One region of the Streptomyces sp. NPDC048636 genome, then DNA from elsewhere that is predicted to be linked to it. Evidence: riboswitches for the same ligand, from Rfam matches in the RefSeq annotation. Region 1 holds a riboswitch; each other region holds the start of a gene.

Region 1 (3,267 bases):
GCAGACCCACCGGCGAGGGCGATGTGCGGATCGCGCCCGCCGCGCCCGAGGGCCTCTCCGATGTCTTCATCAGGCTCCAAGTGGGCAGCGAGCGGGCCCTGTTCCGGGCCGGAGCCGCCCCGCTGGTGGCCTTCCTGGACCGTACGGACCGGCTGGTCCCGTTCGGCGAGGAGCCCAAGGCCTGCGATCCGGTCGGTGACCTCGACGCGGAACTGGACCGCATCCTCGCCGAGGACCGGTACGCGGGTTAGGCCCTGTCCGGCAGGGGGCACGGGATGCGCCGCGCCCCCTGGCCGTGCGCCATGGCGCCCCCTGGCCGGATGCCGTGGCTCAACGCGCCCGCGCCCGGCGGCGCTTACCGCGTCCGCCCCGGCCGACGCGCGGTCCCGGCTGGCCCGGGACCTCCGCTCCCTCGACGGGCTTCCCGGGCGCCGCCGCGCCCAGCGGTGCGCGGTCCGCGGAGACCACGAGCACGGCCAGTGCCGTGGTCACCGGCACCGAGGCGACGAGCCCGATGCTGCCCACGAGCGTCCGTACGATCTCCTCCGCGACGATCTCGCTCGTCGCCACCGTGCCCACACCGCTGTCCGCGATCGAGAACAGCAGCAGCAGCGGAAGCGACGCGCCCGCGTACGCCAGCACCAGTGTGTTGACGACGGACGCGATGTGGTCCCGCCCGATCCGCATCGCCGACGCGTAGAGCTTCCGCCGACTCGCCGCCGGGTCGGCGTCCCGCAGCTCCCACACCGCCGAGGTCTGGGTGACCGTGACATCGTCCAGCACCCCGAGCGAGCCGATGATCACGCCCGCGAGCAGCAGACCCCTTATCTCGATGTCCGGGTAGAGACCGTGCACCAGACCGGTCTGGTCGTCGGTGTTCCCGGTCAGGCTGGCCCAGCCGATGAACACCGAGCCCAGCACGCCGATCAGCAGCAGCGAGACCAGGGTGCCGAGGACCGCCACGGAGGTTCTCGCCGTCAGCCCGTGGCACATATAGAGCGCGATCAGCATGATCGCGCTGCCCCCGATGACCGCGACCACCAGCGGATTGGAGCCCTGGAGGATCGCCGGGAGGATGAACAGGGTCAGCACCCCGAAGCTGATGGCCAGTGCCACCAGCGCGAAGACCCCGCGCAGCCGTCCGACCGCCACGACGGCGAGCGCGAAGAGCCCGGCGAGCAGCGCCATCGGCATCGACCGGTCCACGTCCGAGACGGAGTACTGGAGGTTTTCGGGCGCCTTGGGCGCGTACGCCAGCTTCAGCTCCTGTCCGGCGCTGAGCTTCCGTGAGGAACTGGGCTGGATGATCTCGGGAAACCGGCGGCCCTTGTCCTTGCCCGAAGTGACCTCGACGGTGGCCTTCTCACAGCGGCCCTTCCCGCCGCCCGCTCCACCGCCGCCGTTCTGTGCCGCGCTGTCCTGACCCGGTTCGGCGGGCTGCCGCGGCTGGGCGCCCACGGCCGCGCAGTTGACCTCCTCGACCTTCACCACCCTTCCGGAGACGGTCTGTTGGTCGAAGCCGAGTCCGCTGCGCTGCCCCGCCGAGTGATCGGGGGTGCCGCCCGGCCAGAGCACGATCAGCCCGGCGGCCACGGCCGCGGCGAAGGGGATGAGCACCGCCGCGATGACCTTGCGGAGGCGGGAGGAGACGGGAGTGGCCGGGCCGTGGGCATGTGAGTGGCCGTGGCCGGCGCCGTGCGCATGGCCCTGGCCGTCGTCGTGGTGATCCGGGGCGGGCGGGCCGTCCCGTCCTGCCTGGGGGTGCTGGGGTGTCGAGGTCACGCCCGCATCATCGCAACTCGCCGTGAGCGGGGTGGGCCCCCTGTTCAGTTCCGCCGGAGACCCGTTAGCGTGGGGGCACCTTTGCAAACGCGGGAGCTCGGAGCACCGGGCTGAGAGGGCGCTGACGCGACAGCTGCGCCGACCGCTGAACCTGTTACCGGGTAATGCCGGCGTAGGGAGTGGGTCTCATGACTCAGCAGGACGCACGCATGCGCGAGAACGCTACCGACATCGGGTGGCATAAGGGATATATCACTGGTTCCCGCCCGGACCTCCAGATCCCGGTCCGCCGAGTGCACCTCACCAATGGCCGCGATGTGACGCTCTACGACACCTCCGGTCCGTACACCGACCCCCAGATCGACACCGATGTCCGCCGCGGACTCGCCCCGCTGCGGCAGAACTGGATCATCGCCCGCGGCGATACCGAGGAGTACGCGGGCCGTCCGGTCCGGCCCGAGGACGACGGGCTCAAACACACCTCGCCCCGGGGCGGGTTGCGCAATCTCGACGCGGTCTTCCCCGGCCGTCCGCGTCAGCCGCGGCGCGGCCGGGACGGCGCCCGGGTGACCCAACTCGGCTATGCCCGGCGGGGCGAGATCACGGCCGAGATGGAGTACGTGGCCGTACGCGAGAACGTCTCCCCGGAGGTCGTCCGGGAGGAGATCGCGGCGGGCCGGGCCGTCCTGCCCGCCAACGTCAATCACCCGGAGATCGAGCCGATGATCATCGGCAAGCGGTTCCTGGTGAAGGTCAACGCCAACATCGGCAACTCCGCGGTGACCTCCTCCATCGAGGAGGAGGTCGAGAAGATGACCTGGGCGACCCGCTGGGGCGCCGACACGGTCATGGACCTGTCCACCGGCCGCAATATCCACACCACCCGTGAGTGGGTGCTGCGCAACTCCCCCGTGCCCATCGGCACCGTGCCGCTCTACCAGGCCCTGGAGAAGGTCGACGGCAAGGCCGAGGAGCTGACCTGGGAGATCTACAAGGACACGGTCGTCGAACAGGCCGAGCAGGGCGTCGACTACATGACGGTGCACGCGGGCGTCCGGCTGCCGTTCGTCCCGCTGACCGCCCGCCGCAAGACCGGCATCGTCTCGCGCGGCGGCTCGATCATGGCGGCCTGGTGTCTGGCCCACCACCAGGAGAGCTTCCTCTACACCCACTTCGAGGAACTCTGCGAGATCCTCGCGGCCTACGACGTCACCTACTCGCTGGGCGACGGACTGCGTCCGGGGTCGATCGCGGACGCCAACGACGAGGCGCAGTTCGCCGAGTTGCGCACGCTCGGTGAGCTCAACCGGATCGCCAAGGAACACGGCGTCCAGACCATGATCGAGGGCCCGGGCCATGTCCCGATGCACAAGATCAAGGAGAATGTCGACCTCCAGCAGGAGATCTGCGACGAGGCGCCCTTCTACACCCTGGGCCCGCTCACCACGGATATCGCCCCCGCCTACGACCACATCACCTCGGGTA
Region 2 (3,267 bases), on a different contig from region 1:
GTGATAGCCGTCGCGGTGGTCGTCGGACTCTGGGAGCTGACCTCGCGGCTGGCCGAGCGCAAGGACATCCGGGTGCCGCTCGCGCCGCTCGCCATCGGCGGTGTCGCGATGGTCGTCGCCGGATATGTGCGCGGCGCCCAGGGCGCCTGGGTGGCGGTGGCGCTGACCTCCCTCGCGGTGCTGGTGTGGCGGATGACCGAACCGCCGGACAACTACCTCAGGGATGTCACGGCCGGTGTCTTCGCCGCGTTCTACGTGCCGTTCCTCGCCACCTTCGTGGCCCTCATGCTGGACACCGAGGACGGCGCGTGGCGGGTGCTCACCTTCCTGCTGCTCACCGTGGTCAGCGACACCGGCGCGTACGCGGTCGGCTGGCGCTTCGGCAAGCATCCGCTCGCGCCGCGGATCAGCCCCGGGAAGACCCGTGAGGGGCTGATGGGCGCGGTGGCGTTCGCCATGGTCGCGGGCGCGCTGTGCATGGAGTTCCTGATCGACGGCGGCGCGTGGTGGCAGGGGCTGGTGCTCGGCTTCGCGGTCGCGGTCAGCGCCACCCTCGGCGACCTCGGCGAATCCATGATCAAGCGGGATCTCGGCATCAAGGACATGGGCAAGCTGCTGCCCGGCCACGGCGGGATCATGGACCGGCTGGACTCGCTGCTGCCCACCGCTCCGGTGGTGTGGCTGCTGATGGTGATCTTCGTCGGCGGAGGCTGACCGGCCCGCCGATCGGCCCCGCGCCCCGGGCGGCGCGGGGCCCTTCGTACGTCTGCGACACTGGGTGAACCATGCCTAAGCCCGGAGAACTCACTTTCGTCGCGCCGCGCGGGGCCAAGAAGCCCCCGCGGCACCTTGCCGATCTCACCCCCGCCGAGCGCCGTGAGGCCGTCGCGGCCCTGGGGGAGAAGCCGTTCCGGGCCGGTCAGGTGTCGCGCCACTACTTCGCGCGGTACACCGACGACCCGGCCCAGTGGACGGACGTCCCCGCCGCCGCCCGCGAGAAGCTGGCGGCCGGGCTGCTTCCGGACCTGATGAGCGTGGTGCGGCACATCAGCTGTGACGACGACACGACCCGCAAGACCCTGTGGCGGCTCTTCGACGGCACGCTGGTGGAGTCCGTGCTGATGCGCTACCCGGACCGGGTCACCATGTGCATCAGCTCACAGGCGGGCTGCGGGATGAACTGTCCGTTCTGCGCCACCGGCCAGGCGGGTCTGGACCGCAATCTGTCCACCGCCGAGATCGTCCACCAGATCGTCGACGGGATGCGGGCCCTGCGGGACGGCGAGATCCCCGGCGGACCGGCCCGGCTGTCCAACATCGTCTTCATGGGCATGGGCGAGCCGCTGGCCAACTACAACCGGGTCGTCGGCGCCATCCGCAGGCTCACCGACCCCGAGCCGGACGGCCTCGGCCTCTCCCAGCGCGGGATCACGGTCTCCACCGTCGGACTGGTTCCGGCGATGCTGCGATTCGCCGATGAGGGCTTCACGTGCCGGCTCGCGGTCTCCCTGCACGCCCCCGACGACGAGCTGCGCGACACCCTCGTCCCGGTCAACACGCGCTGGAAGGTCCGCGAGGTGCTGGACGCCGCGTGGGAGTACGCGGAGAAGTCCGGCCGCCGGATCTCCATCGAGTACGCCCTGATCAAGGACATCAACGACCAGGCGTGGCGGGCCGATCTGCTCGGGCGGCTGCTCAAGGGGCGCCGGGTGCACGTCAACCTCATCCCGCTCAACCCGACGCCCGGTTCCAAGTGGACGGCCTCCCGTCCCGAGGACGAGAAGGCGTTCGTGGCGGCCCTGGAGGCGCGCGGTGTGCCGGTGACCGTCCGGGACACCCGGGGGCAGGAGATCGACGGCGCCTGCGGGCAACTGGCGGCCACGGAGCGCTGAACGGCGGCTGATACGGTGCCTTCGCGAAACATCGCACCGTCGTACAAATGAACATTCCGACAGGGGAGCGCTCAGGGCGCTGAGAGTGCGGCACGGCCGCAGACCCTCGGACCTGATCCGGGTCATACCGGCGTAGGGAGTCAGCACAGCATGAACAGCCACCTCCGGCGTGCCATCGGCGCCGCCCTCCTCGGTTCGCTCGGCCTCATACCCCTCTCGGGCTGTGCGGAGGACTCCCAGGGCGGCGGTGCGGACGCCAAGACCGTCACCCTGGTCTCGCACAACTCCTTCGCGGTCTCCAAGGACGTGCTCGCCGAGTTCACCGAGCGGACCGGCTACAAGGTGCGCAGACAGACCGGCGGCGACGCGGGTTCGGCCGTCAACCAGGCCATCCTGTCCAAGGGCCATCCACAGGGCGACGTCTTCTTCGGTGTCGACAACACCCTGCTCTCCCGCGCCCTCGACCACGACCTGTTCACGCCGTACCGGGCCAAGGGCCTGGACAAGGTGCCCGCCGCGCTCCAATTGGACGGCGACAAGCACCGCGTCACCCCCGTCGACTACGGCGATATCTGCGTCAACTACGACCGCGCGTACTTCACCGAGAAGAAGCTGGCGCCGCCCCGGACCCTCGAGGACCTCACCAAGCCCGCCTACAAGAACCTGCTCGTCACCGAGAACGCGGCCACTTCCTCACCCGGTCTCGGCTTCCTCCTCGGCACCGCCGCCAGGTATGGGGACGACGGCTGGAAGGGTTACTGGAAGAAGCTGCGGGCCAATGGCGTCGAGGTCGTCGACGGCTGGGAGCAGGCGTACTTCGACCGCTTCTCCGGCGGCGGCAAGGGCGACAAGCCGCTCGTCGTCTCCTATGCTTCCAGCCCGCCCGCCGGAGTGGCGGACCTCAAGAACAAGCCCGCCAAGGCCCCGACCGGAGTGGCCACGGGAACGTGTTTCCGGCAGGTGGAATTCGCCGGACTGCTGAACGGCGCGTCCAACTCCCGGGGAGGCAAGGCGCTGTTGGACTTCCTGCTCACCAAGCGGTTCCAGGCGGACGTTCCGCTCAGGATGTACGTCAACCCGGCGCGCGGGGACGTCAAGCTGCCCGAGCTCTTCACCCGGTACGGGGTCGAGATCGCCGACCCGGCGACCCTCTCCCCGCAGAAGATCGCCAAGAACCGTGAGCCGTGGGTCAAGGCATGGTCCTCGCTCGTCCTGTAGGGACCCGGCACACGGAGAACCCCAAGACCACCCGGGACACGGGAGAGGGAAAGCGGCGGCGCGATCCGCGCGGCGCGGCGGTGCGCCTCGCCCTGATGGCCGTGCCCCTCGCGTTCTTCGGGGTCTTCTTCGCCTATCCGGTGGCCGCCATCGTCAC
Region 3 (3,267 bases), on a different contig from region 1:
GTGGACGGCGTGGCGGGTGCCGGATACGGGGTGCCGGATACGCTCTGGACCACATCGAGCCAGGGCATGGTGCGCCCGGGGGTGTCCAGGACCAGCGGTACCGAACTCCGGGCGGTGGACGTCAGGTCGAAGCGCCGGGGTGCGAGGCCGGGAACGGGGACCCGGGACGGGCCTGTCGGTGCCCGCCGTCACCATGGTGCGTATGGCCACTCACGAGAACACCGCGCCCGACGCCCTGCACACACTGGCCCGCACCCATCTGCCCCCGGACATGGCCGACCGCTGGACGGGGCTGCTGCGCCCGGCCGCCCACCTCCGGGCGGCCGGTCCGGGCGACCCCGTGGTCGGTCAGCTCGGCGGTCTGCCCCGGCTGCCCGAGTCCATCGAATGGCCCGTCTGGGAAGGCTATGGCCCGCTGTCGTTCGTGGCCGTGGTCGACTGCGCCGCGCTGCCCGTGGACGAGTTGGACATCCCCCTGCGCCCGGAAGGCCGGCTGGCCTTCTTCTCTTTCGAGGACGAGGAGGGCGAGGCCGTGGTGGACACCTGCGATCCGGACACCTGGGCGGGTGCGCGGCTGCTGCATCTGCCGTCCGAGGCCGCCGACTTGCCCGAGCGGCCCGCGCCCGAAGGGCTCACCCCGTACCGGGCCGTGCCACTGACCGCCAAGGTGGCGCCGAGCGCGCCGGACTCCGAATCGCTCGTGCTGAACGCCGAGTTCGGGCTCGGCGCGCTGTCCGTCAAGGAGCTCTTCGCCCATCCGGTGCGGTGTGCCACATTCATGGAGGCGCTGTGGGACCACCAGGGCACCGTCGCGCACCAGATCGGTGGGCACGCCCAGAACGTGCAGGGCCCCGTGGAGGTCTGGGCCGCCAAGGCCGTCCTGGGCGACGAGGTCGACTGGGAGGATCCGCGGATCGAGGAGGAGGCGGCGCGATGGGTGCTGCTGGCCCAGTTCGACTCCGACGAGGACACCGGGATGATGTGGGCCGACGGCGGTGTCCTGTACTGGCTGATCCGGCCCGAGGACCTCGCCGCGGGCCGTTTCGAGGCGGCGATGTTCACCTGGCAGTCCGGTTGACCCTCCGCCGGGCCGACCGGTGGCGGGCCCGCTGTCGTGCGCCCTCGGCGGGGTGCCACGGGGCGAAGCGTTACGCTGGGGCCGCCTTACCGGACACGGGGTGCCCCTGCGGGGGCTGAGATCACACCCGTCGAACCTGAACCAGTTAGCACTGGCGGAGGGATGTCATCGATGTCATTGCCACATGCGCCCGGCGGCCCGGCCACCACCGGCCCGGCTTCCGTACACGACGGCCGGATGCCCACCGCACCCGGCGATCTGCGGGTCGAGGCCCATGGCATCGCGCCCGTACCCGAGGGCCACCGCTACGGCGGGCCGGGGCGGCTGTTCACCGTGTGGTTCGCCCCGAACCTGACCATGACCGGTGTGTTCACCGGCACCATCGGCATCGCCTTGGGCCTCGACTTCGCCACCGCGCTGACCGCCGTGGTCCTGGGCACCCTGCTGGGCGCCGTACCCACCGCGTATCTCGGCACCTGGGGCAGTCTCACCGGGGCCGGACAGCTGCCACTGGCGCGGCTGGCCTTCGGCCGGGCCGTCGCGGTGCCCGGTGTCCTCCAGTGGCTTTCCTCGGTCGCCTGGGACGCGCTCATCGGGCTCTTCGGCGGGGACGCGCTGGCCCGGCTGTGCGGCTGGCCGTTCTGGCTGGGGGTGCTGGTGATGATGGCCGCCCAGGGAGCGCTCGGAGTGCTGGGCTACGAGGCCATCCACCGGATGCAGACGGTGATGACGTTCGTGCTCGCCGCCGCGTTCCTCGCACTGGCCGTGAAACTGACCGACGGCACACACCCGACCGCCACCGGCGCGGCCCACGGCGCCGACCGTGCCGGTGCCTTCATCCTGACCAGCACGATCGCGCTGAGTCTCGCGCTGTCGTGGGCGCCGTACGCCAGTGACTTCAGCCGCTATCTGCCGCGCGCGACGTCACGGGTGCGGATGTTCTGGTGCACCCTTCTCGGGGTCACCCTCTCCTTCGTGGCGGTGCAGGCGCTCGGCCTGTGGGGCGCCTCGGTGCTCACCGACCAGACGGCCCGGGGCGTGGACGAGGCGCTGGGCGGTGGCACACCGGGCGCACTCGGGCTGCTGGCCGTGGCACTGGCCGCGCTGTGCAGCAACGCCATGAACGACTACAGCGGCTCACTGGCCCTCCAGACCGTCGGGGTGCGGATTCCGCGTCCGCTGGCGGCCGCCCTGGCCGCCGTACTCGGCTTCCCGCTGGTGCTGTGGATGCACGCCGCGGACACCACCGCCCGATTCCAGAACGTGCTGCTGTTCGTCGGCTACTGGATCCCCGGTTTCGTCGCCGTCGTGGCCGTCGACTGGTTCGCCCGGGCCCGGGCCCGCGAGGGCGCCCCCGTCGACCTGGCCACCGAGAGCGCCCGGCCGCAGCCCTGGTGGCCCGCGCTGCTGGCGTTCGCGGCCGCCTTCGCCGCGGCGGTACCGTTCATGGACACCACCCTGTACACGGGTCCGGTGGCGGAGGCGCTGCACGGCGCCGATCTCGCCTATTACACGGCCTTCCTCGCGGCACTCCTGGTCTACGCACCGATCAGACTGCGCCGCCACGCGCCCGCCCGGGCACCGCGCCGCACCGGCCCGGTGCCGGAGTGAGGCCCGGCGCCGCCCCTGTCCTCCGCCGCCGTCCCGACCCCGTTCCGGAGCGTTCCGCCATGGCCCCTTCCGACCTCCCCGAGCACACCGCCTTCGCCGCGCACGCCCTCGCCCGGGTGCGGGACACCACCCCGCTGGTGCAGTGTCTGACCAACGCGGTCGTCACCGGCTTCACCGCCAACGCGCTGCTGGCCCTGGGCGCCTCCCCCGCGATGGTGGACATCCCCGAGGAGGCCGGGCCGTTCGCCGGGATCGCCTCGGGTGTACTGGTCAACCTGGGCACCCCGCACGCCGAGCAGCGCACCGCCATGGCCGAGGCGGCGCGGGCGGCCGCGGCGGCCGGAACGCCATGGGTGCTGGACCCGGTGGCGGTCGGCGCGCTACCGGTGCGCACCGGGTTGGCGCGGCGGCTGCTGGAGCTGCGGCCCACCGTGATCCGCGGCAACGCCTCGGAGATCATCGCCCTGGCGGACGGCGGCGACGGCGGCCGCGGGGTGGACTCCGCGCACGAGGTGGCGGCGGCGCGGCAGGCCGCGGAGGCGCTGGCGCGCACCACCGGCGGGGTGGTCGCGGTGTCG

The links. A riboswitch is a leader RNA that binds a small molecule or an ion and turns the genes downstream of it on or off. The one in region 1 is predicted to bind thiamine pyrophosphate.
Region 2: it holds a riboswitch for thiamine pyrophosphate, as region 1 does, so the genes downstream of both, AB0C66_RS05510 (thiamine ABC transporter substrate-binding protein) here and thiC (phosphomethylpyrimidine synthase ThiC) in region 1, are expected to answer to the same signal.
Region 3: it holds a riboswitch for thiamine pyrophosphate, as region 1 does, so the genes downstream of both, AB0C66_RS31915 (cytosine permease) here and thiC (phosphomethylpyrimidine synthase ThiC) in region 1, are expected to answer to the same signal.

The regions. Positions count from the first base shown of each region.
Region 1 covers NZ_JBEZHR010000007.1:347,026-350,292, forward strand. The annotation lists gene AB0C66_RS21675 (SsgA family sporulation/cell division regulator) at 1-251, shown strand, start outside; gene AB0C66_RS21680 (YibE/F family protein) at 331-1,782, opposite strand; TPP riboswitch at 1,862-1,978, shown strand; gene thiC (phosphomethylpyrimidine synthase ThiC) at 1,971-3,267, shown strand, end outside.
Region 2 covers NZ_JBEZHR010000001.1:1,200,605-1,203,871, forward strand. The annotation lists gene AB0C66_RS05500 (phosphatidate cytidylyltransferase) at 1-714, shown strand, start outside; gene rlmN (23S rRNA (adenine(2503)-C(2))-methyltransferase RlmN) at 786-1,892, shown strand; TPP riboswitch at 1,944-2,048, shown strand; gene AB0C66_RS05510 (thiamine ABC transporter substrate-binding protein) at 2,043-3,110, shown strand; gene AB0C66_RS05515 (iron ABC transporter permease) at 3,206-3,267, shown strand, end outside.
Region 3 covers NZ_JBEZHR010000017.1:118,381-121,647, reverse strand. The annotation lists gene AB0C66_RS31925 (hypothetical protein) at 1-68, opposite strand, end outside; gene AB0C66_RS31920 (YwqG family protein) at 203-1,078, shown strand; TPP riboswitch at 1,165-1,258, shown strand; gene AB0C66_RS31915 (cytosine permease) at 1,250-2,689, shown strand; gene thiM (hydroxyethylthiazole kinase) at 2,749-3,267, shown strand, end outside.